Regions from separate parts of the Hylemonella sp. GW821-FHT10B10 genome, predicted to be linked through region 3. Evidence: predicted binding sites of a transcription regulator. Region 3 holds the regulator's gene; each other region holds the start of a gene.
The links. Region 3 encodes sigma-54, which starts transcription at its own class of promoters, with help from an activator protein. Its sites were predicted from a motif close to TGGCANGNAANCTGCTTT; they were not measured.
Positions count from the first base shown of each region.

Region 1: AC07NT_RS14490 (ammonium transporter) is a predicted target of sigma-54. The motif match lies at 3,426-3,443, and genes of this name have one in related genera.
Region 2: AC07NT_RS13965 (TorF family putative porin) is a predicted target of sigma-54. The motif match lies at 3,262-3,279, and genes of this name have one in related genera.

Region 1 is NZ_JBWKNN010000003.1:191,297-200,867, forward strand. It holds gene AC07NT_RS14475 (SDR family oxidoreductase) at 1-767, shown strand, start outside; gene rbp (RNA-binding regulator) at 821-1,237, opposite strand; gene rbp (RNA-binding regulator) at 1,465-1,869, opposite strand; gene AC07NT_RS14490 (ammonium transporter) at 2,154-3,356, opposite strand; gene AC07NT_RS14495 (TMEM165/GDT1 family protein) at 3,520-4,086, shown strand; gene AC07NT_RS14500 (formate/nitrite transporter family protein) at 4,083-4,901, opposite strand; gene metX (homoserine O-succinyltransferase MetX) at 5,090-6,235, shown strand; gene metW (methionine biosynthesis protein MetW) at 6,232-6,813, shown strand; gene AC07NT_RS14515 (hypoxanthine-guanine phosphoribosyltransferase) at 6,828-7,412, shown strand; gene AC07NT_RS14520 (TRAP transporter large permease) at 7,431-8,738, opposite strand; gene AC07NT_RS14525 (TRAP transporter small permease) at 8,735-9,172, opposite strand; gene AC07NT_RS14530 (sialic acid TRAP transporter substrate-binding protein SiaP) at 9,218-9,571, opposite strand, start outside.
Region 2 is NZ_JBWKNN010000003.1:77,999-87,569, reverse strand. It holds gene AC07NT_RS13980 (MFS transporter) at 1-295, opposite strand, end outside; gene AC07NT_RS13975 (MFS transporter) at 383-1,603, shown strand; gene AC07NT_RS13970 (YifB family Mg chelatase-like AAA ATPase) at 1,579-3,111, opposite strand; gene AC07NT_RS13965 (TorF family putative porin) at 3,320-4,069, shown strand; gene glnK (P-II family nitrogen regulator) at 4,096-4,434, shown strand; gene AC07NT_RS13955 (ammonium transporter) at 4,462-5,964, shown strand; gene glcE (glycolate oxidase subunit GlcE) at 6,110-7,189, shown strand; gene glcF (glycolate oxidase subunit GlcF) at 7,209-8,435, shown strand; gene AC07NT_RS13940 (glutathione peroxidase) at 8,446-8,931, opposite strand; gene AC07NT_RS13935 (EamA family transporter) at 8,966-9,571, opposite strand, start outside.
Region 3 is NZ_JBWKNN010000003.1:438,444-448,014, forward strand. It holds gene AC07NT_RS15610 (ArnT family glycosyltransferase) at 1-168, opposite strand, end outside; gene AC07NT_RS15615 (cysteine-rich CWC family protein) at 228-461, shown strand; gene AC07NT_RS15620 (c-type cytochrome) at 473-781, opposite strand; gene AC07NT_RS15625 (cation diffusion facilitator family transporter) at 854-1,987, shown strand; gene AC07NT_RS15630 (DHA2 family efflux MFS transporter permease subunit) at 1,984-3,471, shown strand; gene AC07NT_RS15635 (class II glutamine amidotransferase) at 3,476-4,243, shown strand; gene gshB (glutathione synthase) at 4,252-5,214, opposite strand; gene lptA (lipopolysaccharide transport periplasmic protein LptA) at 5,386-5,988, shown strand; gene lptB (LPS export ABC transporter ATP-binding protein) at 6,003-6,815, shown strand; gene rpoN (RNA polymerase factor sigma-54) at 6,847-8,421, shown strand; gene AC07NT_RS15660 (THUMP domain-containing class I SAM-dependent RNA methyltransferase) at 8,433-9,571, shown strand, end outside.

The DNA of each region.
Region 1 (9,571 bases), 250 kb from region 3:
TTGTCTTCATCACAGGGGCATCCAGCGGCATCGGCCAGGCCCTGGCCTGGCAGTGCTATCAGGCCGGGTATGACCTGGCCCTGGTGGCGCGCCGTGTGCACGAGATGCAGCAGTGGGCGGATACCCATCAGCTCGATGGTGCACGCTATTGCCTGTATGCCGCCGACGTGGCGGATGTCCAGAGCATCGTGGCAACCGGGCAGGCCTGCCTGGCCCAGCAGGGCCTGCCAGATATGGTGGTGGCCAATGCCGGCATCAGCGTGGGCATGGACTCCGCTCAGAGACAGGACCTGGACGTCATGGCGCGGACCTTTGCCGTCAACAACGTGGGCCTGGCGGCCACGTTCCATCCTTTCATCGTGCCCATGCAGCAGCGTGGTTCGGGGCGCCTGGTGGGCATCGCCAGCGTGGCGGGCATCCGTGGCTTGCCTGGCCATGGCGCCTACTGCGCCAGCAAGGCCGGTGTCATCAGCTATTGCGAGAGCCTGCGAGGTGAGTTGCGTGGCAGCGGCGTGCGCGTGGTCACGCTCTGCCCGGGTTATATCGACACCCCGCTGACGCGGCAGAACCGCTATGCCATGCCCTTTCTCATGTCGCCCCCGGCCTTTGCCGAGCGTGCCCTTCGGGCGATCGAGGCTGGCGTGAGCTACCGGGTCATTCCCTGGCAGATGGGCGTGGCCGCCAAATTGCTGCGTATCCTGCCCAATGCCTTGTTCGACCGCCTGTTGGCAGGCCGGCCGCGCAAGCATCGCGCCCCGGCGTCCTAGCCAGGCTCAATAAAAAGGCCCCTGACGGGGCCTTTGAAGATATCCGGACAGGATCAGTAACCGCGGCGTCCGCCGCCCCCGCCTCCGCGCGGGTTGCCGTAGGGGCTGCGGAAACCGCCCTCACCACCTCCGCCTCCGTCCCCGCCGCCTTCACGACGGCCACCACCGTAACCCCCCCCTCCGCCACCGCCACCATAACCACCGCTGCGCGGGGGGCGTGGTTCCATCGGGCGGGCTTCGTTGACGACGATGCTGCGGCCGCTCAGGGGTTGGCCATTCATGCCGTTGATGGCGGCCTGCGCCTCGGCATCACTGCCCATTTCGACAAAGCCGAAGCCTTTGGAGCGGCCGGTGTCGCGTTCCATCATGACCTTGGCGCTGCTCACGCTGCCAAACTGGCTGAAAGCCTGTTCCAGGTCGTTGTCGCGGATGGAATAGGCGAGATTGCCGACGTAAAGTTTATTGCCCATGCAGGGACTCCTCAAAAGCCGAAAACAAGCGATGGAGTCCCAGAAACGCAATCAATTCGTGTATCGACGATGCGAATTCGGCAGGTCACCGCAATCCTGTGACAAGCCTCCCAGCCGCCACGTTTTAATTATTGACACAGAAATCCTGTTCAGACAAGGTGCCCTGGCCTAGGAAAAACCATGAAAAAAGGACCCGCATGGGGTCCTTTTTGGGGGGAAATCAGAGCTTAGTAGCTGCTGCGGCCACCGCCGTAACCGCCGCCACCGCCTTCGCGACGGCCACCGCCGCCGCCGCCGTAACCGCCGCCGCCGCCATAACCACCACCACCGCCGCCGCCGCCGCCATAACCACCACCGCCGCCGCCGCTACGGGGCGGGCGGGCTTCCATCGGACGGGCCTCGTTCACCACCAAGGCGCGACCGCCCTGCTGTTGGCCGTGCAGGGCGCTGATGGCGGCCTGCGCCTCGGCATCGCTGCCCATTTCGACAAAGCCGAAACCTTTGGAGCGGCCGGTGTCGCGTTCCATCATGACCTTGGCGCTGCTCACGCTGCCGTGCGCGGAAAAGGCGCGTTGCAGGTCTTCATCACGGAAGGAATAGGGCAGGTTGCCCACGTAAAGTTTGTTGCCCATGAAGGGACTCCTCAAAAAGACTCAGTTAAGGCGATGGAGTCCGATAGCCGCGAGCAACAAAGCACTGAAGACTTGAAGAAGACGCAAAACCGACGAATCACCGCAATTTAATACCACCGATTTACAGCAGTACGTAACTATTATGCGTGATCCCGTTGAAATATCCAGCAAGTGGATACCCGCAGACCCCGGATTTGCAGGAAAGCGGGGCCTGGATGCGACAAACCGGTCGTATCCAGGCCGCCCTGATTGCGTATCGCTGCTGCCAAGGCGAGCCGCTGGCCCTACCAGTTGACCTCGCGGTCCGGTGTGGCGCCGATCTTGTGGATGGACAGGTCAGCACCGTCGAACTCTTCCTCCTGGCTCAGGCGCAGACCCATACAGAGCTTGAGCACACCGTAGACCAGGAAACCCCCGGCCGTGGCCCAGAGCACACCCAGCCCGGTGCCGATGAGTTGCCCCGCCAGGCTCACGCCGCCCAGGCCGCCGAAGGCCTTGCTGCCGAAGATGCCGGCGGCGATGCCGCCCCAGGTGCCGCACAGGCCGTGCAGGGGCCAAACCCCCAGCACGTCGTCGATCTTCCACTTGTTCTGCGTCAGCGTGAACATGAAAACGAAGATGGCGCCGGCCACGCCGCCCACCACCAGCGCACCCAGCGGGTGCATCAGGTCCGAGCCGGCACACACGGCCACCAGGCCGGCCAACGGTCCGTTGTGCACGAAGCCCGGGTCGTTCCTGCCCAGTAGCAGGGCGGCCAGCGTGCCGCCGGCCATGGCCATGAGCGAATTCACGGCCACCAGGCCCGAGATCTTGTCCAGGGTCTGGGCGCTCATGACGTTGAAACCGAACCAGCCCACGGTCAGGATCCAGGCGCCCAGTGCGAGGAAGGGAATGCTGGAGGGCGGGTGGGCCGAGATGCCTCCATCCTTGCGGTAGCGGTTGTAGCGCGCGCCCAGCAACAGCACGGCGGGCAGGGCGATCCAGCCGCCCACGGCGTGCACGACGACACTGCCGGCGAAGTCGTGGAACTCCGCGCCGCTTACGGATTGGATCCAGGCCTGGATGCCGAACTTCTGGTTCCAGGCGATGCCTTCGAACAAGGGATAGACCAGGCCCACGATGGCGGCGGTGGCGATCAGTTGCGGCCAGAACTTGGCCCGCTCGGCGATGCCGCCCGAGATGATGGCCGGAATGGCCGCAGCAAAGGTCAGCAGGAAGAAGAACTTCACCAGTTCATAGCCGTTTTTAGCGACCAGCTCGTCGGCGCCAATCAGGAAACCGGTGCCATAAGCCACGGTGTAGCCCACCAGGAAATAGACCACGGTGGAGACCGAGAAGTCGACCAGGATTTTGATCAAGGCATTGACCTGGTTCTTGCGCCGGACCGTGCCCAGCTCCAGGAAAGCAAAACCGGCGTGCATGGCCAGAACCATGATGGCGCCGAGCAGGATGAACAGGGCGTCGGCGCCCTGCTTTAGTGCGTCCATAAGGAGATCTCCGAAGAAAATGCTTTTTTCTGGTGCGAAAACCAGGGTTTTTAGGAAATGCACCAATGACAAGCAAAATTCAGGCCAAACCGCTCCAGGAAGGTGCAATGCGCGCACCAAGGAAGGTAAAAGGGGCATGAAACCCGACAGATAGAATCAGCGGGTGGAAGCTTTTCTGATTTCGACCGGCCTGGTCGCGCTGGCCGAAATGGGCGACAAGACGCAGCTGCTCGCCCTCATCCTGGCGGTCCGTTTTCGCAAGCCCTGGCCTATCGTGGCGGGCATTCTGGTCGCCACCCTTTTTAACCATGCCTTGGCTGGCGCCGTGGGCGCCTGGGTGACCACGGTGCTGGGCCCGGTTTGGCTGCGCTGGATCCTGGGCCTGTCCTTTCTGGCCATGGCGGCCTGGATGCTGATACCCGACAAGATGGACGACGACGACGTCTCGCGGGTGCCGCGCTGGGGTGTGTTCGGCACCACCCTGGTCGCCTTCTTTCTTGCCGAGATGGGCGACAAGACCCAGATCGCCACCGTGATGCTGGCCGCGCAATACCAGGCTTGGGCCTGGGTTGTGGCCGGCACCACGCTGGGCATGATGCTGGCCAATGCCCCGGTGGTCTGGCTGGGCGAGCGCATGACACGCCGTATTCCGATCCGCCTGGTGCACCTGGTCTCAGCGGGGATCTTCCTTGTGCTGGGCCTGGCGGTGCTGTTCGGCTGGGGTGCCTAGTTTCCTGGCTTGCGCCGATAGATCACGTGGTAGGCCAGTCCCACCAGCACGCTGCCACCGATCAGGTTGCCCGCGATCACCGGTAGCAGATTGCCCAACATGCCGCCCCAGGTGACCGGGGTCGTGGCGCCCAGTGGACCGAAGTGTTGCAAGAGCATGGCCAGCGGCATCAGGTACATATTGGCAATGCTGTGCTCAAAGCCGGCGGCGACAAAGGCCATGATGGGCGGTACCACTGCCACGGCCTTGTCCACCACACTGCGACCGGCCATGGCCATCCACACGGCCATGCAGACCAGCACATTGCACAGCACGCCGCGAAAGAATGCCTGCAGAGGCGACAGATCCTGCTTGGTCAGGGCGATCTTCACGACCTGTTGCCCGATAGCACCGCCATTCAGATCGGTGTGCCCGCTGGCAAACACCAATACAGCCAGGCCGGCCGCTCCGATGAAGTTGGCCCCGCACACGAGCACCCAGTTGCGCAGCACTTCCGCACTGCTGATGCGGCCATCGGCCCAGGCCATGGCCAGCAGGTTGTTGCCAGTGAAGAGCTCGGCGCCCGCCACGACCACCAGCAACAGGCCCAGCGAGAACACCAGGCCGCCGCCCATGGCCGCTGCGGCAAAGCCCAGTGTGGCATCGGACTTTACCAGCACGGACAGCATCGCCCCCAGGCCAATGAAGGCGCCGGCCAGAACGCCCAGCATGAGCAGGGGCAGTGTGGCCAGCCTGGCTTTGGTCACGCCCACCGATTCGATGCGCTGGGCGATTTCGCTCGGGGCGTAGGCGTCAGATCCATACAGCTCGGACATGGGCAACTCCGGTATCGATAGATGAAGACTTGGACTTATACTAATCCTCAGCGCCGATTTGAACCCGATTGCGGGCGCCGGAACCCTGGAGTTCCGAAGTTCAGCTAAACAGGCAAGTGTTTCGATTCCCTGAGACCCGGCCGAGCTGAACGCTATGCCGGGTTTTGTTTTTTGAGATCCAGACCGCGATGCTGATCGCCCAGCCCCAGGCCATGACCTTTGATGCCGCCTTGCCTTTGCAAAGCGGCGCGAGCATCCGCGGCTACACGCTGGCCTACGAGACCTACGGCAGGCTCAACGCCGACAAGTCCAACGCCGTGCTGATCTGCCACGCGCTCAATGCCTCGCACCACGTGGCCGGCGTCTACGAGGGCCAAGCCAAAAGCGAGGGCTGGTGGGACAACATGATCGGCCCGGGCAAGCCGGTGGACACGGACAAATTCTTTGTCATCGGCGTCAACAACCTCGGCTCCTGTTTCGGTTCCACCGGACCCATGCACGTCAATCCGGACACGGGCAAGGTCTATGGCGCCGACTTCCCCGTGGTCACGGTGGAAGACTGGGTCAACGCGCAGGCGCGCCTGCTCGATGTCCTGGGTATCCAGACCCTGGCGGCTGTGATGGGCGGTAGTCTTGGCGGCATGCAGGCCTTGTCGTGGACCCTGCAGTACCCCGGGCGTGTGCGCCACGCCGTGGTGGTGGCCAGCGCGCCCAACCTCAATGCCGAGAACATCGCCTTCAATGAGGTGGCACGGCGCGCCATCGTGACCGACCCCGATTTCCATGGGGGTCATTTCTACGAGCGGGGCGTGATCCCAAAGCGTGGCCTGCGCATTGCCCGCATGATCGGTCACATCACCTACCTGAGCGACGACGTCATGAACGAAAAGTTCGGGCGCGAACTCAGGACAGCCGTGGACGGCGTCGCACGCGAAGGCTATCAGTACACGACGCAGGACATCGAGTTCCAGATCGAAAGTTATCTGCGTTACCAGGGTGACAAGTTCAGCGAGTACTTCGATGCCAACACCTACCTGCTGATCACCCGCGCACTGGACTATTTCGACCCGGCACGCCGGCACGACGGCGACTTGACCCGCGCACTGGCGGCGGCGCGCTGCAAGTTCCTGCTGGTGAGTTTCAGCACCGACTGGCGTTTCTCGCCCAAGCGCAGCCGCGAGATGGTCAAGGCCCTGCTCGACAACCGCCGCGAACTGAGCTACGCCGAGATCGACGCCCCGCATGGCCACGATGCCTTCCTGCTGGACGACGCGCGTTACATGAAGCTGGTGCGCTCCTACTTCCAGGGCGTTGCGCAGGAGGTGGCAGCATGAGCGATCGCCTGACCCTGGAAACCATCGCCAGCCTGGTGCCGCAGGGTGCCCGCGTGCTGGACCTGGGCTGCGGCGATGGCGCCCTGCTGGCCCATCTGCAGGCCACGCGTGGCTGCAGCGGCTACGGCATCGAGATCGCGGACGCCAACGTGCTGGCCTGTGTCCAGCGTGGTGTCAACGTTATCCAGCTGAACCTGGACGAGGGGCTGGCCCTGTTCGAAGACCAGAGTTTTGACGTGGTGCTGCAGATCGACACCCTGCAGCACCTGCGCAACGCCGAGACCGTGCTGCGCGAGACGGCGCGCGTGGGCCGCGTGGGCATTGTGGCCTTCCCCAATTTCGCGCATTGGCCCAACCGGCTCAGTGTGCTGGGTGGCCGCATGCCCGTGACGCGTCGCCTGCCCTACCAGTGGTACGACACGCCCAATATCCGTGTAGGCACGCACGCCGACCTGGAAGTGCTGGCGCAGCGCAACGGCCTGCAGATACTCGACAGCTTCGGCCTGCACAATGGCCGCCTGCGCCGTTTCATGCCCAATCTGCTGGCCAGTACGGCGGTGCTGAAGTTTTCGCGCTGAAAGCCCGTCCAGCCATGCCAACCGATCCAGCGCTCAGCTCCCATGCCCATGCCGAGCGGGCCCGTGCCCTGTTGGCCAAGGCCACGGAGGTGTTTGATGCCGCCGCCGTCCAGGCTGCGATGGACCGCGTGGCTGGCGAGATCAACGCCCGTTTTGCCCGGACCGACAGCCCCGCTTTTCCGCTGGTGCTGGGCGTGATGGGCGGCGCCGTCGTCTTTGCTGGCCAGATCCTCACGCGTTTCAAGTTCCCGCTCGAATTCGACTACATCCATGTCACCCGTTATGGCGCCAAGGACCAGGGTGGCCGCATCGAATGGAAGGTGGAGCCACATGCCGAGGTGCGCGGGCGCACGGTGATCGTTCTCGACGACATCCTGGACGAGGGCGAGACCCTGGCGCACGTGAAGGAGCGGCTGCTCGAAATGGGCGCCGCCGAGGTGCTGCTGGTTGTGTTCGCTGACAAGGACATCGGCAAATCCAAGCCGGCCAGGCCAGACTATGTGGGCCTGGTCTTGCCCAACAAGTTCGTGGTCGGCGTCGGCATGGACGCCTACGGCTACTGGCGCAACCTGCCCGGCATCTGGGCGCTCGACATCTAGCGCACGACGGCTGGCGTCTCAGGTGCCCGCTGCGCTGCCGTAGCCCATGGTCCGGGGCAGCCAGAGCACGATCTCGGGGAACAGGGTCATGGCCACCAGCAGACTCAACAGCATCACCAGGAAGAGCCAGCCTTCACGCATCATTTCCCCGATCGGTATGCCCGTCAGCGCCTTGGTGACGAAGAGCAGCATGCCGAAAGGCGGATGGATCAGGCCGATCATCATGTTGAGCACCACCAGCACGCCGAAGTGCACCAGGTCCACGCCCAGCATTTTGGCCGCGGGCAGCAGCATGGGCACGAAGACCAGCAGCAGGACCGAGACGTCGAGGAAACAGCCCAGGACCAGGAACAGGGCGTTCACCATGAACAGGAACTGCAGGCGGCTCAGGTGCAGGCCGTCAACCCAGGCCGCCATGGCCTGGGGTACGCCCTCGGCCGTAAAGGCGTAGTTCAGCATGAAGGATCCGGCCAGGATGATGGTGATCACGGCGCTGGAGCGTGTGGACTCGAGCACCACGCCCCAGAACGAACGCCAGCTCAGGGCGCGAAACACCACGGCGGCCAGGATCAGCGCGTGCAGCGCTGCAACGGCTGCTGCTTCGGTCGGCGTGAAGGCACCGGAATAGATGCCACCCAGCAACACGATGGGCATGGACAGGGGCAGGGCGCCGCGAAACACGATGCCTGGCCATTCCTTGAGTGGCACCGGGGCCTCGCGCGGCATCTGGCGCTTGTGGGCGATGTACTGCACCACTCCCATCATGAGCACCGTCATGCATACCCCCGGCACGACACCACCCAGGAACAGCGCCCCGACCGAGGCGCCCGACACCAGCGCATAGATCACCATGGGGATCGAAGGCGGGATGATGGGCCCCAAGGTCGCGCTGGCCACCACCACAGCCCCGGCAAAACCCCGGCTGTACTCGGGCTTCTTGAGCATCTGCTTGATCGTGACCAGGCCCGGCCCGGCCGCGTCGGCGATGGCGCTGCCGCTCATGCCCGAGAAAATCACGCTGACGAGGATGTCCACCTGCGCCAGGCCACCGCGCATGCGGCCGACCAGGATGCGACAGAAGTCGAAGATGCGCTCGCTGACCGTCCCCGCGTTCATGATGTTGGCGGCGAAGACAAACAGCGGCACCGCCAGCAGCACGTAGCTGTTGTACAGGCCGTTGCTGACCTGCTCGGCCACCAGGCCCAGGTCCTGGCCCTTGACCAGCAGGTAGGCCACCCCGGCCATCAGCATGGAAAAACCGATGGGCATGCGCAGCAGCATGCCGGCCAGCACCACGCCCACCAGGGTCCACAAAGCCAGGCTCATGATCTGTGCTCCAGGTCCTCGAGATCCTGACCCCGGCAAGTCTGCCAGAGGCCATGGAGGCTGCGCCACACCAGGGCCAGCAGCAGGAGCACAAAAGGCAGGAAGACCCACTCAAAGGACAGGTCCAGCACGGGTGTGCCCTCGCGCCGCATGAAATGCACATAGTCCCAGCTGGCCGGGATAGCCACCGCGGCGAGGCCACCGATCATCAGGTGACCGGCGACGCGCATTCCGCGGCGCACGCGCCGGCTGGCGCTGTTCCACAGCAGGTCGAACACCACGTGCTCCCGCTCGGGCACCATGAAAGCTGCGGCCCAGAGGATGGCCCACAGGTAGAGCACCACCGCCAGTTCATCGGTCCAGGGCAGTGGCCGGTTGAAGCCGAAACGGGCCGTGATCTGCACGAGGAAGACCCCGAACAGACCGAGAAACATCAGTCCGCCGAGGGTGTGAGCGGCTTTACGCAACAAGCCCATGGATCAGCGGGTGGCGTTGATGCGCTCGAGCAGCCCGGCCGGCCAGACTTTGGCGTAGTCCGAGCGGGCATAGCTGTCCTGGACTGACTTTCGGAAAGCTTCGACATTGGGCGTGCTGACCTGCAAGCCCTGCTGCTTGAAGAAGTCCACCAGTTGGCCCTCTTCCTTGATCCGGTTCTCGTTGTTGAACTGCGCGGCGGCACGCGCGGCGGTCGTCACGCTCTGCTTCTGTGTCGGCGTGAGGGCGTTCCAGCTCTTGTTGGAGATGGTGATGAACAGACTGTCCACCAGATGCTGGGTCAGCACCAGTTGCTTGGTCACCTCGTAGAACTTGGCGGCGCGTGCCGTGGGCAAGGG
Region 2 (9,571 bases), 360 kb from region 3:
GGCTGTGGATCGTGCTGTGCAAGGCCAGGCACAGCGCCAGCAACAAGGAGCCACCGGTCATGACCGCGCGTTCGTGACCGCGGTCGATCAGCCGGCCCACGGGCCAGGCCAGCAGGCCTTCGGCCAGCAAGGCGAGGCTGAAGGCCAGCGAAGACTCAGCGCGGCTCAGGCCCAGTTCATGCTCCACGGGTTCGAGCAGCAGGGCAAAGGTGTAGAACACGCTGCCCCAACTGATGAGCTGGGCCAGTGAGAGCCAGCCGATCAGCGCGGAATCCTTGCTCGAGCGCGTGGGCATGGCGACGATTATGATTCAGTACGCCCCTCGCACGTCGCTTCCGAGCCGTGCGTGCCCTGTCCGCTGATTCTCTTTCTACATCCCTGCATGAGTTCCGGCACTGCCACCATTTCCGCTTCCACGAACCGTTCCGTCCTGTTGCTGTCCTTCGCTACCTTCGCGAGCATGGCCGTGCAACGACTGTGTGATGCCATGCTGCCCGAACTGGCGCGGGAGTTCTCGGTCAGCCTGGCCGAGGCCGCGCGGGTGATCTCGGTCTTCGCCGTGGTCTATGGGCTGTGCCAACTGGTCTACGGCCCGCTGGGCGACCGTCTGGGCAAGTTCCGCATCGTCACCTGGGCCACGCTGGGCTGCGGCGTGGCCAGCGTGCTGTCGGTCTTTGCGGCCAGCCTCAACATGCTGGTGCTGGCCCGCATGCTGATGGCACTGGGGGCGGCCGCCATCATTCCGCTGTCGCTGGCCTGGATCGGTGATGCGGTGGCTTATGAGCAGCGCCAGGAGACGCTGGCGCGTGTGGGCCTGGGCACCACGCTGGGCATCACCGGCGGTCAACTCTTGGGCGGTGTGTTCACCGACACGCTGGGTTGGCGCTGGGCCTTTGCCTTCATGACCCTGATGTTCGGTGTGGTGGGCCTGCTTCTTTGGCGTGATGAGCGGCGCCAGCGTGGCGAGGCGCCGGTCGTGCACAACCCCGTGCCCGAGGTGCGCCCCGGTTTCGTGCAGCAGGCCTTGCAGATCGTCACGGGACGCTGGTCGCGCATCGTGCTCCTCGTCGCGCTGGTTGAGGGTGCGTCGGGTTTTGGCGTGCTGGCTATCTGGGCCGCGCACTTGCACCATGAACTGGGCCTGTCGCTGTCCGCCTCGGGGGCCATTGCAGCCCTGTTCGGTCTTGGTGGCATGTTCTATATGGCCGTGGCGCGTTTCCTGATCCCGCGCCTGGGCGAACACGGCCTGGCGCGCGGCGGCGTGAGCCTGCTGGGCTTGTCTGCGCTGGTGATCGCCTTCACACCGGTGTGGTGGCCCACGCTGCCGGCCAGCCTGCTGGCAGGCTTCGGCTTTTTCATGTTCCACAACACCATGCAGGCCAATGCCACGCAGATGGCCCCGGCCGCGCGCGGCACGGCCGTGTCGCTGTTCGCCTCGGCGCTTTTCCTGGGGCAATCCATCGGCGTGCTGCTGGCCGCCAGTCTGGTGGGCCGCTTTGGCTCAACGGCCGTGATTGCCGTGGGCAGCGCCGTGCTGGTGGCCGCAGGGCTGTTTTTCGGGCAGGCCTTGCGTCGGCGTCAGGCGTTGATGCTGCTGGAGTGAAGCTGCCGGTATTGCAGCGCCTCGGCCACGTGCTCCAGCGTGATGCGTGGCGCCTCGGCCAGGTCGGCAATGGTGCGTGCCACCTTCAGCGTACGGTGCAGGCCGCGCGCCGACCAACCCAAGCGTACCGCGGCCGCATCGAGGAAACGCAGGGCGGCTTCCTCGGGCCGCGCGTGCGTGTCGATCTCCTGCCCGGTGAGCAGGTGATTGGGTTTGCCCTGGCGCGCCAGGGCGCGCTCGTGCGCCGCCGAGCAGCGCGCACGCACACGGGCCGTGCTCTCGCCGGGAGGGGCCTGCAGCAATTCGTTGGCTGGCAAAGCACCCACCTGCACATGCAGGTCTATGCGGTCCAGCAGGGGGCCCGACAACCGGCCCTGGTAGCGGGCTACCTGGTCAGGGGTGCAGCGGCAGGCCCGTTGGGCCGAGCCCAGGTGCCCGCAGGGACAAGGGTTCATGGCGGCCACCAACTGGAAACGGGCAGGGAACTCAGCGCGCCGTGCCGCGCGCGCGATGGTGATGCGACCGCTTTCCAGAGGCTCGCGCAAGGCTTCCAGGGCGGCCCGCGGAAACTCTGGCAGTTCATCCAGGTAGAGCACGCCTTGGTGGGCTAGTGAGACCTCCCCCGGTCGCGGGGGTGACCCCCCACCCACCAGGGCGACGGCGCTGGCCGAGTGGTGCGGGCTGCAGGTGGGTCGCCGGCCCCAAGTGGCGAGATCGAAACGTCCGGCCAGGCTGGCCAGGGCGGCACTTTCCAGGGCCTCGTTGGTGGACATCGGGGGCAGCAGACCGGCCAGTCGCTCGGCCAGCATGGATTTGCCGGTGCCAGGTGGGCCGCTGAAAAGAATGCTGTGACCACCTGCGGCCGCAATCTCGAGCGCCCGCTTCGGGCCTGCCTGCCCCTTGACATCGGCCAGGTCGGGTCCCTCATGGTTCCATTGCAGCGGCTGCGCAGTAAGCCGGGCCCAGCCTGGTGCATCGATGGTGGTGGCTACGCGGCCGGGCAGGAATTGCTGCACCACGTCCAGTAGATGGCCAGCCTTGTAGATAGTGGAGTCGGGTACCAAGGCGGCTTCTTCGGCACTGCCAGGCGGCAGGACCAACCGGGTGGGTACCCCCCGCAGCGCCAGCGCCATGGCCAGCGCACCGCGCACCGGGCGCAACTCACCGGACAGCGACAGCTCCCCGGCAAACTCATAGTCGGCCAGGGCCGCGGCATCGATCTGGCCGCTGGCAGCCAGGATGCCCAGGGCGATAGGCAAATCAAAGCGGCCCGAGTCCTTGGGCAGGTCCGCAGGTGCCAGGTTCACCGTGATGCGCTTGTTGTGCGGGAACTCCAGGCCGGCGTTCTGGATGGCCGAGCGCACGCGTTCTCGTGCCTCCTTGACCTCGGTTTCGGCCAGGCCGACGAGTGTGAAGCTGGGCAACCCATTGGCCAGATGGACTTCCACGGTGACCGTGGCGGCCTCCAGGCCCAGCAGGGCCCGACTATGCACCAGTGACAGGCTCATGACCAGATCCTCCTCATAAAGGTGCAAACCTCGCTACAAGCCGCACCAAACAGCACACTATTGGTGCAATCTGTACATTTGTACAGTTATCTTAACGCGGCTTGTGCAGATACGTGTACATATTCATGTGGAAATTCTGGGTAGATAACTTGGCACGGTCCCTGCTTATCCGGTTCGTCCCCTTTAACCCTCTCTGATGGAGTAAGACATGAACCTGAAATCCAAGATCGCCCTGGCCGCCCTGACCCTGACCGCCGGCTCTTCTGTCATGGCCCAGCTGGCCTACAACGTGGGTGCCGTCAGCGAATACCGTTACCGCGGTCTGGCCCAGTCGGCCCTGGCCCCGGCTGTGCAAGGCGGCGTGGACTATGCCCACAGCAGCGGTTTCTACGTCGGCGCCTGGGGTTCGCAGATCCGCTGGATCAAGGAAGCCGGCACCGCCGCCAACATCGAGACCAAGGGCGATGTCGAACTCGACATCTACGGTGGTTACAAGGGTGAAATCAGCAAGGACTTCACGTATGACGTGGGCTACCTGCGTTATGAGTACGTCGGCAACACCTACAAGGATGTGTCGACCGCCAATGCCAGCACCGACGAAGCCTATGGCGCCCTGACCTATGGCGCGTACACCTTCAAGGTGTCTTATGCCTTCTCCAACCTGTTCGGTACCGCAAAGAGCGATGGCAGCGTCTATTACGACCTGTCGGCTACTTTCGACCTGGGCGGCGGCTACTCTGTCGTCCCGCATGTGGGCCGCCAGGAAATCGCCGGTCCTGGTACGAACAAGGACTACAGCTATACCGACTACTCCGTTACGCTGGCCAAGGATCTGGGCAAGGGCCTGTCCGCTACCATCGCAGCGGTCGGTACCGATGGCAAGGCCAGTCTCTACAAGGTCAACGGCCGCCAACTGGAAGCTGCCACCGCTGTGGTGGGTGTGAAATACACCTTCTAAATTCAACTCAAACCAGAGGAGAACCCATGAAACTCGTTACAGCCATCATCAAACCTTTCAAGCTGGATGAGGTGCGAGAAGGCCTCTCGGCCATCGGGGTGCAAGGCATCACCGTCACCGAGGTCAAGGGCTTTGGCCGCCAGAAAGGTCATACCGAGTTGTACCGCGGTGCTGAATACGTGGTCGACTTTCTGCCCAAGGTGAAGATCGAGGCGGCCGTGGCTGACGAGCTGGTCGACCGCGTCATCGAGGCGATCGAAGGCTCGGCCCGCACCGGCAAGATCGGCGACGGCAAGATCTTTGTGTACAACCTCGAGCAGGTCGTGCGTATCCGCACCGGTGAAACCGGCAAGGAAGCGCTCTGAGGCTCCCACTAAAGAGAGAACACTGAAATGAAAAAACTAATCGTCTCCTTCGTGCTGGGTCTGGGCCTGCTGGCCGGCTCCGCCGCAGTCTGGTCCCAGACTGCTCCGGCCACCGAGGCCGCCGCTCCCGCAGCAGCAGCCGCTCCGGCCGCGGCCGCTCCCGCAGACGCCGCTGCTCCGGCTGCTGCCGCCCCCGTGCCCAACAAGGGCGACACCGCCTGGATGATGGTCTCCACGTTGCTGGTCATCATGATGACCGTGCCCGGCCTGGCCCTGTTCTACGGCGGCCTGGTCCGCAGCAAGAACATGCTGTCGGTGCTGATGCAGGTCATGGTGACCTTCTCGCTGATCGTCGTGTTGTGGTTCATCTATGGCTACAGCATCGCGTTCACGGAGGGCAACGCTTTCATCGGAGGCTTTGATCGTCTGTTCATGAAGGGTATCTGGGACAACGTCGCAGGCACCTTCGCCAACGGCGCGACCTTCAGCAAGGGTGTCTACATCCCCGAGATCGTGTTTGCCGCCTTCCAGGCCACCTTTGCGGGTATCACCTGCGCGCTGATCGTCGGTGCCTTTGCTGAGCGCATGAAGTTCTCGGCCGTGCTGATGTTCATGGCCCTGTGGTTCACCTTCAGCTACGCCCCGATCGCGCACATGGTCTGGTTCTGGATGGGTCCGGATGCCTACACCGCCAAGGAAGTCGTCGACGCCATGAACGGCAAGGCTGGCTACATCTGGCAGATGGGCGCTCTGGACTTCGCCGGCGGTACCGTGGTGCACATCAACGCCGCCGTTGCTGGCCTGGTGGGTGCTTACATGGTGGGCAAGCGCATCGGCTACGGCAAGGAAGCCATGGCTCCGCACAGCCTGACGCTGACCATGGTGGGTTCCGCCCTGCTGTGGGTGGGCTGGTTCGGCTTCAACGCCGGCTCTGCCCTGGAAGCCAACGGCTTCGCCGCCCTGGCCTTCGCCAACACCTTCGTGGCAACGGCTGCTGCCGTGCTGGCCTGGTGCGTGGGTGAGGCGCTGCTCAAGGGCAAGGCCTCCATGCTGGGTGCTGCTTCCGGCGCCGTCGCTGGCCTGGTGGCCATCACGCCCGCTGCTGGCAACGTCGGCATCGGTGGCGCGCTGATCGTCGGCTTGCTGGCTGGCTTCATCTGCCTGTGGGGTGTCAGCGGTCTGAAGAAGCTGCTCGGTGCCGATGACTCGCTCGACGTGTTCGGCGTACACGGCGTCGGCGGTATCCTCGGTGCCCTGCTGACCGGCGTGTTCAACAGCCCGTCCCTGGGTGGCCCGAGCCTGGTCGGTGACTGGGTCACGGCCGGCATGGTGACCCCGGCCGACTACTCCATCGCCGCTCAGGTGTGGATCCAGGCCAAGGCTGTGATGATCACCATCGTCTGGTCTGGCGTGGTCTCCTTCATCGCCTACAAGATTGTCGATCTGACCATCGGTCTGCGCGTCAGCGAAGAAGACGAGCGCCAAGGTCTGGACATCACGGCCCACGGCGAAACCGCCTACAACCGTTAAACGAGCAATGGACGGCAGCCGGCGCCTTGTGCACCGCCTGCCGCACCAGAGCAAGCGAGAGTCTCCTCTGGTTCAGGCCCGCAAGAGCGCAAGCTCAAGCGGGCCTTTTTTCCTTGGCGCGCCTGCCAGCCGTTAACATGGCGGCATGGATCAAGCCCTGCAAGACATAACGAAGCGTGTGCGCCAGGCTGCCGCGGCCGGTACGCCACTGCGCATCCGCGGTGGCGGCAGCAAAGACTTCTACGGCCAGTCCCTGCTGGGTGAGTTGCTGGACACCCGGCCTCTGGCCGGTATCGTCAGCTACGAACCCAGTGAGCTGGTTGTCACAGTGCGTGCCGGCACGTCGCTGGCCGAGCTGGAAGCCGTGCTGGCGGGAAAGGGCCAGTACCTTCCCTTTGAGCCGCCGCATTTCGCCACGGACGGCGCCGTCGCCACCGTGGGCGGCATGCTGGCCGCAGGATTGAACGGTCCGGCCCGGGTCAGTGTCGGCGCCGTACGCGACTACGTGCTGGGGCTGGAACTGCTCAACGGCAAGGCCGAATTGCTGACCTTTGGCGGCCAGGTCATGAAGAACGTAGCCGGTTACGACGTCTCGCGCCTGATGGCCGGCGCCATGGGCACCCTGGGACTGATCACTCAGGTTTCGCTCAAGGTGCTGCCGCGGGCGGTGGCCGAGAGCACCCTGGTGTTTGAGCTGGACGAGGCGCGCGCGCTGGCGCAACTCAACACCTGGGGCGTCTTGCCCCTGCCCGTCAATGCGTCTTGCTGGCACGAGGGCGCGCTGATGGTGCGCCTGCGCGGCGCACAGGCAGCTGTGGCCGCAGCGCAAAAGAGCATGGGCGGCACCGTCCTGGGCGAGGGCCAGGCCACGCTCCTGTGGAACGCGCTGCGCGAACAGACGGCACCTTTCTTCCAGCTCGCCGAGGGCGAATCGCTGATGCGCCTGAGCGTGCCCGACACGGCGCCGCCGCTGGGCCTGGGCCCCACGCTGATCGAATGGGGCGGCGCGCAGCGCTGGCTCAAGCTGCCTTTGCCGCGGCGCCCGGACATGAGCGCGGTGCTGGATGCCACCACCGGCCACGCCACGCTGTTTCGCGCCAAGGACAAAAGCGCGGGCGTGTTTACCCCGCTGGCCGCGCCGCTGGATCGCATCACCCGCGAACTCAAGAAACAGTTCGACCCGGCCGGCATCTTCAACCGCGCACGCCTTTACCCCGATTTCTGAGCAGGACTGGCGAACCTTCATGCAAACCAATCTCGCTCCCGAGTTCAAGCACACAGCCGACGGCCAGGCGGCCGAAGCCATCCTGCGCAAATGCGTGCATTGCGGCTTCTGCACCGCCACCTGCCCCACCTACCAACTGCTCGGCGACGAGCTCGATGGTCCGCGCGGCCGCATCTACCTGATCAAGCAGGTGCTCGAAGGCGAGGTGCCCACGCGCAAGACCCAGGCCCACCTGGACCGCTGCCTCACCTGCCGCAATTGCGAAAGCACCTGCCCTTCGGGCGTGGACTACGGTCACCTGGTCGACATCGGCCGCAAGATCGTGGATGAAAAGGTGCCCCGCCCCACCAGCGAACGCTTCGTGCGCTGGGCCCTGAAAGAGGGCCTGACTTCACCGCTGTTCGCCCCGGCCATGAAAATGGGGCAATTGGTGCGCGGCCTCCTGCCCGCCAGCCTCAAGGCCAAGGTGCCGGCCGCGCAAGATGCCGGCACCTGGCCCACGGGCCACCATGCCCGCAAGGTGCTGCTGCTCGCCGGCTGTGTGCAGCCGGCCATGATGCCCAACATCAACAGCGCCACCGCCCGCGTGCTGGATGCCGCCGGTATCCAGACTGTGGTCGCCGCCAAGGCCGGCTGCTGCGGCGCGGTCAAGTTCCACCTGAACGACCAGGACGGCGGCAAGGCCGAGATGCGGACCAACATCGACGCCTGGTGGCCGCACATCGAGAGCGGCGTGCAAGCCATCGTCATGAATGCCTCGGGCTGCGGTGTGACGGTGAAGGAGTACGGCCACATCCTGCAGGACGACCCGCACTACGCGGCCAAGGCCAAACGCATCAGCGAACTGACGAAGGATTTGAGCGAGCTGCTGCCCGATCTGGTGGACAAGCTGCGCGGCAAGGTCTCCTCCAGGGCCGGACAGATTATCTTTCACCCGCCGTGCACGCTGCAGCACGGCCAGAAGCTGCGTGGCGGTGTAGAGCAGTACATGGGTGAACTCGGCTTCAAGGTCAACACCTGCCGTGTGGAGCCGCATCTGTGCTGCGGCTCGGCCGGTACCTACTCGGTGCTCAACCCCAAGCTGGCTTACGAGCTGCGCGACCGCAAGCTCAGAAACCTGGGCGAGATGCGGCCAGAGCAAATAGCCTCCGCCAATATCGGTTGCATCACGCACCTGCAAAGCGGCACCGGCATGCCGGTGAGGCACTGGGTGGAGCTGCTGGACGAGGCGCTGGCGCGGGCCTGAGGCGGTCGCTTCAAGCCGCCAGCGCAGCCTCGATATCCCGCTGCAGCCGCCGGGGCTCAGTGAAAGGCGCATAGCGCTTGAGAACCCTGCCGTCCTTGCCGATCAGGAACTTGGTGAAGTTCCATTTGATGGACTTGGTGCCCAGGAAGCCCCGGGCCTCGCGCACCAGCCACTGGTACAGCGGGTGGGCCTGCGGCCCATTGACCTCGATCTTGGTCATCATGGGGAAACCCACGCCGTAATTGAGCTGGCAGAAACTGGCGATCTCCTCGTTGCTGCCCCGGTCTTGCGCACCGAACTGGTTGCAGGGAAAACCCAGCACGACCAGGCCCTGCGGCCCATAGGTCTTGTGCAATTCTTCCAGCCCCGCGAATTGCGGCGTGAAGCCGCAGGCACTGGCGGTGTTGACGACCAGCATGACCTTGCCCTGGAACTGGCGCAGGGCAACGGTCTTGCCGCCCATCTGTTCGGCTTCAAAGTCATAGACGGTGGGCATGGGAGATCCTGTGCAAGCGTGAGGACTGTGGATGCTAGCACCGGCGCGTATCGGGCCAGGCTGCCCACACCGCGGCCAGCAGAATCAGCGCCCCGCCCAGCAGGGTGGGGGTCTCCAGCGCTGCCGCACCCAGGAGCACCGAGGATACGCTGGCAAACACCACCTCGGTCAGCATGACCAGGGCCGTGGTGGCAGCCGGCAGGCGCGCGGCGCCGTACTGCAGCCCCAGATTGGAGGCCAGAAAAGCCAGGCTGGTGAGCAGCACCAGCCCGACCCAGCCAACGGTGACGGCCGGCGGTGCGGGTACCAGGCCCGAAGGCGCACCCATCAGCGCGGCGGCCAAAGCGAGCAGCGTGCCGCCGGCGAACATGGCCACCATGCGGGCCTCGCCCGGCGTTTCCTTGAGTTTGAGCAGCAACACATTGGTCAGCGCAAAGCAGAAGCCGCCCATCAGGGCCAGCCAGTCGGGCAGGTCCTGCGGCAGCGGCCAGGACGAGCCCGGTGTCTTGAGGACGATGACCATGCCGGTCAGGGCCAACAGCAGACGCAGCAGCGCGCCCAGGCCGGGTCTGTCACCCAGCAGCCCCCAGGCCAGCAGGACCGACCAGACGGGCATGAGGTAGAACAGCAGCACCACGCG
Region 3 (9,571 bases):
CACCAGGGGCGGGTGGTCGTAATAACTGAGGGCGAGGTTGGCACCGTAGAGCGCGTAGTGCGCTTCGTCACCTGACAGGCCCAGCACCCAGCCCAGCACGAAATGCAGCAGGCTGTGGCCTGCCAGGAGCAGGGCCAGGATGTGGGAGGGGCGCAGGGTGACAGACACGGGGGATCTCGGGGGTGGGAGCACGAAGTCTAAACGAGGGGCAGCGCTAAACTGCTGCCATGGAACCGAAATCCGTGGCCGGCTTGCCGTCCGCCATCGACCCCACTCTCTGCCCTCTGTGCGGCCAGTCCAACGCCTGCGCCAACCAGCTGGCACGTGCCACCGGGGTTGCCCAGCCGCCCTGCTGGTGCACCACGGCCACCTTCACCCCGGAGCTGCTGGCGCGCGTACCGGCCGAGGCACGACGACTGGCCTGCATCTGCGAGGCCTGCGCCCGGGCGGCCCGGCCCTAGGCGGCTTCGGCTTATTTCGCTCCCTCGATGATCCAGCGCATCAGCGCTTCAGACTCTTCGCGGCTGAGGCGTTCATGGGCTGCAATGTGGCCGAACAGGCCGCCCTCGCGCAGCTTGTCGGCCAGCCGGCGCGGCGCATCCACCTGTCCGCGGTAGCGCGCGTAGTCGCCAGCGAGCTGGTTCATGCTCGGCGCGCTGCGCCGTGGCGGTTCGCCATGGCAGCTGAAGCAGCCCTTGTCCAGCGCAAGTTGCGCGCTGGCCAGGGTGGCTGGCGCGTACGCCAGCAGCAGAAGCAGGCAGCCCATGTGGTGCAGTGTCATGTACCGCATGGTGCCACCATGGCGCCCCGCCTGCTAGCATCAGGTTCCCACCGTCTTCCAGCCTCCCAAGCCATGACCCGCACCCACGAAGAGCAGCGCCAGGCCCGGCGTTCGACCTGGATCAGCGTCTGGGTCAATGTGTTCCTGGCGGCTGCCCAGGTGGTGATCGGGGTGTTCGCCCGCTCTCAGGCCCTGATCGCTGACGGCCTGCATTCCCTGTCCGACCTGGTGGCCGATGGCGTGGTGCTGTTTGCCGCGCGCCATTCCCATGCCGAGGCCGACGCGGAACACCCCTACGGCCATGCACGTTTCGAGACGGCCGCCTCCCTGGCCATCGGCCTGATCCTCGTGGCCACGGGTGTGGGCATGGTCTGGACGGCCGGGGTCAAGCTGCACGAGGGCCAGAACCTGGGCGCCGTGCACCCGCTGGCGCTGGTGGCCGCGCTGATCACGCTGGTCGCCAAGGAGGGTTTGTTCCGCTACATGCGGCGCATCGGTGAGCAGCTCAAGAGTTCCATGCTGATCGCAAACGCCTGGCATGCACGCGCGGATGCGGCTTCTTCCCTCGTGGTGGCGCTGGGCATAGCTGCCAACCTGCTGGGCTACCACAGCATGGACGCGGTGGCGGCGGTCATCGTGGGTTTCATGATCGTCAAGGCGGGCTGGGATTTCTCGGTGGATGCCTTCCACAGCCTGACCGACCACGCGCTCGACCCCGAGGAGATCGAGCGCATCCGCCGCACGGTGCAGGCCATCGATGGTGTGCTGGACGTGCATAACCTGCGCACGCGACGCATGGGCGACTGGGCCGTGATCGACATGCATGTGGAGGTGGGCACGCATCTCTCGGTGTCTGAGGGGCATTACATCGCCGAGCAGATCAGCGCGCAGGTCAAGTCCGCGCACCGGGTGGCCGAGTGCACGGTGCACATCGATCCCGGCACGGTGCGCCATCTGGCCCGCGTGCTGGCCTTGCCGCCGCGGGACCGGGTGCTGGCTCGCGTGCAGGAGCTGCTGCGCGAGGCGCCGGCCGCGCTGCGCCTGCATTATCTGGAAGGCGGGCTCGAGGTGGAGATCGAACTGGCCCGGCCCCATACGCCGGACGAGCTGTCGCGCCTGCAGCGCGAATTGCAGACGGCCCTGGCCAATCTGGGCCCTCTGGCCCGTGTTACGGTGGCCGGCCCCGGCACAAGGTCCTCGACATGAAACACCCCTCCACCCTGCCCGAAATGCAGGCCCGCTACGGCGAAGGCTACCGCTGGCTGCTGCTGCTGGCCGTGATGGTGGGCACCATGGCCTCCATCATGTCCTCGACCATCATCAACGTGGCCATCCCCGACATGAGCCACCAGTTCGTGCTGGGCCAGGAGCGCGCGCAATGGGCCACCTCCAGCTTCATGGTGGCCACCACCGTGGCGATGTTGTGCACCCCCTGGCTGCTGGCGAGCTTCGGCTACCGCCGCACCTATGTGGTGGCCATGCTCATGCTGCTGGGCGGCGGTGTGGGCGGCGGCCTGGCGGGCAGCTTCGAGGTGGTGCTGGTGGCGCGTGTGGTCGAGGGTCTGGCCGCGGGTGTGGTGCAGCCCATCCCGGCCATCATCATCATGCGGGCCTTCGCTGCCCACGAGCGCGGGCGCGCGGGCGGCATCTTCGGCATGGGTGTGGTGCTCGCGCCCGCCCTGGGCCCCAGCATCGGCGGCCTGCTGGTGGACTGGTTTGGCTGGCGCTCCATCTTCTTCATGGTCGTGCCCTTCTGCCTGGCATCGCTGTGGCTGGCCTTCCGTTATGTGCCCACCACTTCGCCCGGGGGCAGCGCGCCCGATCGCCACGGCAATCGGCTCGATTGGCAGGGCCTGCTGCTGGCCACGGTGGGTACCCTGTGCCTGCTCAACGGCATGGTCGAGCTGCATGGTGCGGCCGGGCCGCAGGCCTGGGCCCTGCTGGGCCTGGCCCTGGCCTGTACGGTGGTGTTCATACTCTGGCAACGGCACCAGGCGCGCCGCGGCGACATGCCGCTCATGCATCCGGACCTGTTTGCCTTCCGTTCCTTCGCCATGGGCAGTCTGGTGGCCTTCATCTACGGCACGGCCCTCTTCGGTTCCACCTACCTGCTACCGCTCTACATCCAGATGGCCCAGCAGCTCTCGGCCTCGCACGTGGGCACCATCATGCTGCCGGCCGGCCTGGTGCTGGCCGTGACCATTCCGCTGGCCGGGCGCCTGTCGGACCACTGGCCCATCCGGGTGCTGATCTGCATCGGCCTGGGCCTGCTGGCTGTCTCTTTCGCGCTGATGCTGACCCTGATGCCGGGCATGGCGCGCCAGACCGTGCTGGCCTTGCTGGTGGCCTGGGCGATCCTGGGTCGTATCGGCCTGGGGTTCATCCTGCCCTCGCTGAACAACGGGGCCATGGCCGGGTTGGAGCCGCGCCTGATCTCGCAGGCCTCGAGCGCCATCAATTTCCTGCGCATGCTGGGTGGCGCCGTCGGTGTGAGCCTGTGCGGCATCGTGCTGGAGTGGCGCATCGCCGTGCATGGCGACAGCCTGGCCCGCGGCGAGACCAGCCCCGCGCGACTGGCCGCCTTCGACGAGACCTTCGTGATGCTGGCCGGGGTCTGCGCCCTGGCCATGCTGGCGGCCTGGCGCATGCGCAGCACACCGCGCGGGCAGCCCGAGCCGAAGGAGGCCTGAAACCATGTGCCAGCTGCTGGGCATGAACTGCAATGTGCCGACCGATGTGCTGTTCAGCTTCGCCGGCTTTGCCGAGCGCGGCGGGCGTACCGACCACCATGGCGATGGCTGGGGCATTGCCTTCTTCGAGGACAAGGGCCTGCGCCATTTTGTCGACCACCAGTCGGCCGCCGAGTCGCCGGTGGCCGAGCTGATTCGCCACTACCCGATCAAGAGTCGCAACGTGATCTCGCACATCCGCAAGGCCACCCAGGGGGAGGTGACGCTGGAGAACTGCCACCCTTTCGTGCGCGAGCTCTGGGGCCGCTACTGGGTGTTCGCGCACAACGGCGACCTCAAGGACTACATGCCGCGCCTGCACGGCAGCTTCAGGCCTGTGGGCCACACCGACAGCGAGCGCGCCTTCTGCTGGCTGATGCAGGAACTGGCCAAGTCACATGCCAGCGTGCCCAGCATTGCCGAGCTGACCTTGACGCTGCGCGAGCTGGTGCCGCAGATTGCGAAACACGGCACCTTCAATTTTCTGCTGAGCAATGGCGAGGCCCTGTGGGCCCATGCCTCGACGAACCTCTACCACGTGGTGCGCCAGCACCCCTTCGGCAGCGCCACGCTGCGCGACGAGGATCTGAGTGTGAATTTCGCCGAGCACGCCGCGCCGGGCGACCGCGTGGCGGTGGTGGTGACGGCCCCGCTGACCACCGATGAGCAGTGGACGGCGTTTGCACCGGGTGAGTTGCGGGTTTTTGTGGACGGCACGCCCGCCAAGGGCTGAGCCGACGCTCAACGCACTGTCAGTGCGGTTTCCAGCGCGTCGATGAACATGGCCGCCACGTCGAAGCCGGCCTGGTGCGTGATTTCCTGGAAGCAGGTGGGGCTGGTGACGTTGATTTCGGTCAGGCAGTCGCCGATCACGTCCAGGCCCACCAGCAGCAGGCCGCGCGCGGCCAGCACCGGGCCGATGGCCCCGGCAATTTCCAGATCGCGCGCGCTCAGGGGCTGGGCAACACCCTTGCCGCCGGCTGCCAGGTTGCCACGCACTTCGCCGCCCTGCGGGATGCGCGCCAGCGCGTGGGGCACGGGTTTGCCGCCGATGACCAGGATGCGCTTGTCGCCCTGGGCGATGGCCGGCAGGAACTTCTGCACCATCAGGGACTGCGCGCCGTCGCGGTTCAACGTCTCGATGATGCTGCCCAGGTTCATGCCGTCGTCGCGCACGCGGAAGATGCCCATGCCGCCCATGCCGTCCAGCGGCTTCAGGATGATGTCGCGGTGCTGCGCGTGGAAGTCGCGCACGGCCTGCGCGTTACGTGTGACCAGCGTAGGCGTGGTGAATTGCGGGAATTCCAGGATGGCCAGTTTTTCGGGGTGGTCGCGCAGTGCGCGTGGTTTGTTGAAGACCCGGGCGCCTTCACGCTCGGCCTGCTCCAGCAGATGGGTGGCGTAGAAGAACTCGCTGTCGAAGGGTGGATCCTTGCGCATGACGATGGCGTCGAAGTCGCGCAGCGCGGCCAGGCGCTGGGCCGGTGCCAGCGGTGATTCGTGGAACCAGTGCTCCTCGTGGCCGGTCAGGCGGATGCGGCGCACCGGCGCCTGCACGCCGGTGCTGGCCGTCCAGCTCAGGTGCTGGGGCTCGCAGGCGGCCACCGTGTGGTTGCGGCGCTGGGCCTCGCGCATCATGGCGAAGGTGCTGTCCTTGTAGGTCTTGAAGGATTCCAGCGGGTCGGCGACAAAGAGCAGGTTCATGGATGGCGCAACAGGGCTAGCGGTGGCCGGAAGTCTCTCACGAATCCTCGGAAGACATACGGCAGGGGTCCTGCAAGCACGCGTACCGCCCAGGGGCAAAAGCAAGGACTGGACCAGCCGCCCGGCCCGATTACAATGCCCAGGACCCCAAAGAGCAAGATTCGTGCCTTTATGAAATTCACCATCCTCCGCTTCCTTCTGTGCGCAGCCTGTGCACTGAACGCGGGCGTGGCCAGTGCCGAGAAGGCCGATGCCAAGAAACCGATGAACATCGAGGCCGATGCCCTGCGCTATGACGATCTCAAGCAGACCAGCGTCTTCAGCGGCAATGTGGTGCTGACCCGGGGTTCCATCATCATCAAGGGCACACGCATCGAAGTGCGCCAGGACCCCCAGGGTTACCAGTTCGGCGTGGTGACGGCCGAAGCCGGCCAGCGCGCCTACTTCCGCCAGAAACGCGACGGCGAGGACGAATACATCGAGGGAGAGAGCGAAACCATCGAATACGACGGCCGCGCCGACGTGTTCAAGCTGATCAAGGACGCCCGCCTGCGCCGCCTGCGCGGCACCCAGGTGGCCGATGTGGTGACGGGCAACATCATCCAGTACAGCAGCCTGACGGACGTGTTCACGGTGGACGGCGGCCCGCAAAAGGGTGGCGAGCGCGTGCGCGCCACGCTGACACCGCGCAACGAGACGACAGCGGCCCCGGTGGCACCACGCCCCGGCCTGCCCCTGCGCAATGACGACACCTTGGGCGGAGGACGCAAGTGAGCGACAGCCAGCAGATGGTAAGCGGGGCTGTGCCCGACTCCCAGCCCGACTCGGCGATCGCCCAGGACACGCAGCCCGGCGCCGACACCAGCCGCCTGGAGGCGCGCCACCTCAAGAAGTTCTACGGCAGCCGCGAGGTCGTCAAGGACGTGGCCCTGACCGTGCGCAAGGGCGAGGTGGTGGGACTGCTGGGCCCCAACGGGGCGGGCAAGACCACCTCCTTCTACATGATCGTGGGCCTGGTGCGTGCCAGTGCCGGCGAGATCCTGATCGACGACGAGCGCGTGGAGCACATGCCCATCCACCAGCGCGCGCGCATGGGCCTGAGCTACCTGCCGCAGGAGGCGTCCATCTTCCGCAAGCTCAACGTCGAGGACAACGTGCGCGCCGTGCTGGAGCTGCAGCGTGACGAGGCCGGCAAACCGCTGAGCAAGGGCGAGATCGAGAACCGTCTTACCGCCCTGTTGCAGGACCTGCGCGTGGAGACGCTGCGCTTGTCGCCCGCGCTCGCGCTGTCGGGTGGCGAGCGCCGCCGCGTGGAGATCGCCCGCGCCCTGGCCACCCAGCCGCGTTTCATCCTGCTGGACGAGCCTTTTGCCGGTATCGACCCGATCGCGGTGATCGAGATCCAGCGCATCATCAGTTTCCTCAAGGCGCGCGGCATCGGCGTGCTGATCACCGACCACAATGTGCGCGAGACGCTGGGCATCTGCGACCACGCCTACATCATCAGCGAGGGCCGGGTGCTGGCCCAGGGCACGCCAGCCGAGATCGTCAACAACGCCGATGTGCGCCGGGTCTACCTCGGCGAGCACTTCAAGATGTGAGGGGGTCCCCCCTGCACATCGGCTTGGCATCATGAAACAGGGACTGTCGCTACGGGTCTCCCAGCACCTGGCGCTCACGCCCCAGTTGCAGCAGTCCATCCGTCTGCTGCAGCTCTCTACGCTGGAGCTGAACCAGGAGGTCGAGCAACTGCTCGACGAAAATCCCTTCCTTGAACGCGCCGACGACAGCGTCGAGCGCGAGGCCCATGGCCTGGAGCGTGCCGATACGCCGGTGGCACAGGACGAGGCGGAATACGACTACAGCAGCAGTAGTGCGTCGTCCAGCGATGGACCGGACGACAGTGCCACCACCAGCCTGGAGATCGAGGGCAACTGGGAGGGCGACGGCAGCGTGGACATGTCGCCCGACGACAGCGAATGGGGCGGCGACGCGCCGGCGCGCAACGGCGCGCGCGAGGACGACGAAGCCGACGCCACCGAACTGGCGCGCAGTCAGGAATCGCTGCCGGACTTCCTCAAGCGCCAGGCCCTGTCCCTGCGCCTGAATGCCGTCGACCGCGCGGCCCTGCTGTTCCTGATCGAGTCGCTCAACGACGACGGTTATCTGGAAGACACGCTGGAGTCCCTGGCGCAGGGCCTGGCTGGCGACGATCTGGAGCAGGTGGAGTCCGTGCGCGAGCATTTCGAGCTCGCGCTGCGCCTGCTGCAAAGTCTGGAGCCCACGGGTGTGGGCGCGCGCAACATGGCCGAATGCCTGCGCCTGCAGCTGCACGCCTTGCAGGCCGATGCGATGAGGGGTGCGGCGGCCTTGCCGGAGCCCGCGGTGGTGGCGCAGGCCCTGCGCATGATCGAGCAGCCGCCCGAACTGCTGGCGCGGCGTGACCTCAAGAAGCTGGCACAGCTCTGCGGCGGCAGTGAAGCCCTGACGCGCGAGGCCCTGGGTCTGGTGGCGCGGCTGGAGCCCAAGCCCGGCCGGCGCTTCGTCAACGTCGAGCGCAACGTCATCGTGCCCGACGTGCTGGTGCTGCGCAGCGGCAATGGCGCGCAGACCCGTTTTCGCGTGCAGCTCAACCCGGACATCATGCCGCGCCTGCGCGTGCACGACATCTATGCCAACGCGCTCAAGGGCCACAAGGCCGGCGGCCGCGAAGGCGACAACTACGCCGCGCTGCAGCAGCGCCTGCAGGAGGCGCGCTGGTTCATCAAGAACATCCAGCAGCGTTTCGACACCATCCTGCGCGTGAGCAGCGCCATTGTCGAGCGGCAGAAGAACTTCTTCATGCACGGCGAACTGGCCATGCGCCCGCTGGTGTTGCGCGAGATCGCCGACGAGCTGGGTCTGCACGAGTCCACCATCAGCCGCGTGACCACGGCCAAATACATGTCCACGCCCTTTGGCACCTACGAACTCAAGTACTTCTTCGGCTCGGGCCTGGGCACCGAATCCGGCGGCAACGCTTCGAGTACGGCGGTGCGCGCGCTGATCAAGCAGTTTGTCAGTGCCGAGAACGCCAAGAAACCCCTGTCCGACAGCCAGCTCTCCGAGATGCTCAAGGAGCAGGGCATCGAATGCGCGCGCCGCACCGTGGCCAAATACCGCGAGGCCTTGAAAATAGCTCCCGCCAACCTGCGCAAAGCGCTCTGAATGGACGCACTGTGAACCAGCTGCAATTGTTTCTGCCTTGCGCCGCCGGCGTGGAGGACTATCTGGCGCCCGAGATCCTGCAGATCACGGGTCTGCCGCCGGGGTGTGTCACCAAACAGCGCGGCGGGGTGGCGGTGCGCACCTCGTTTGCGCAGGCCATGCTGCTCAACCTCTACAGCCGCCTGGCGCAGCGTGTGCTGGTGTTGCTCTCGTACACCGAATACCGCAGCGAACAGGATCTGTACCGCGCCGCCATGGCGGTGCCCTGGGAGCAGTGGTTCACACCTAAGGAAAGCATCAAGGTCGAGGTCACGGCGCAACACAGCCCGCTGACCTCGCTGAACTTTGCAGCGCTGAAGGTGAAGGACGCGGTTTGTGACCGTTTTCGCGAAACCTCGGGCGGCGTGCGCCCCGATGTGGACACCCAGTGGCCCGACGTGCGGATCTACGCCCACCTGACCACCGACAGCTGCTCGCTCTATATCGATACCTCGGGTGAGCCGTTGTTCAAGCGCGGCTGGCGCGAGGACAAGGGTGATGCGCCCCTGAAGGAGACTCTGGCCGCGGCCATGATCGCTGCCAGTGGCTGGGCCGATGGCGACGGTGACCTGCTGCCGCTGTACGACCCCTGCTGCGGCAGCGGCACGGTGGTGATCGAGGCGGCGCAGATCGCCTGCAACATCGCGGCCGGTTCGCTGCGGCGTTTCGCTTTCGAGAAATACCGGCCTTTCCGCGCCCAGGAGTGGGCCGCCATGAAGGCCGAGGCCGCGCAGGCCGTGGTCAAGCCCGAGCCCGGCCAGGCGGCGCTGATCTACGGCAGCGACGTGTCGCACCGCATGGTGGACTTTGCCCAGCGCAATGCCCAGCGTGCCGGTGTGGCCGACGTGATCGAGTTCCGCGGTGGTGATGCACTGCAGCGCATGCCGCCCATCGAGGGCGGTGGCGTGATGTTGCTGAATCCGCCGTATGGAGAACGTATCGGCATCGGTGGTGTGGCAGGCGAGGGCGAGGGCGCGCGCTTTGGCGCGCGTGAGCTGGCGCAGACCGACGAGGGCGTGGAGTTCTTCAGCCAGCTGGCCGCCCACTGGAAGAAGAACTACAGCGGCTGGACGGCCTGGGTGCTTACACCCGACCTCAAGCTGCCGGGCAA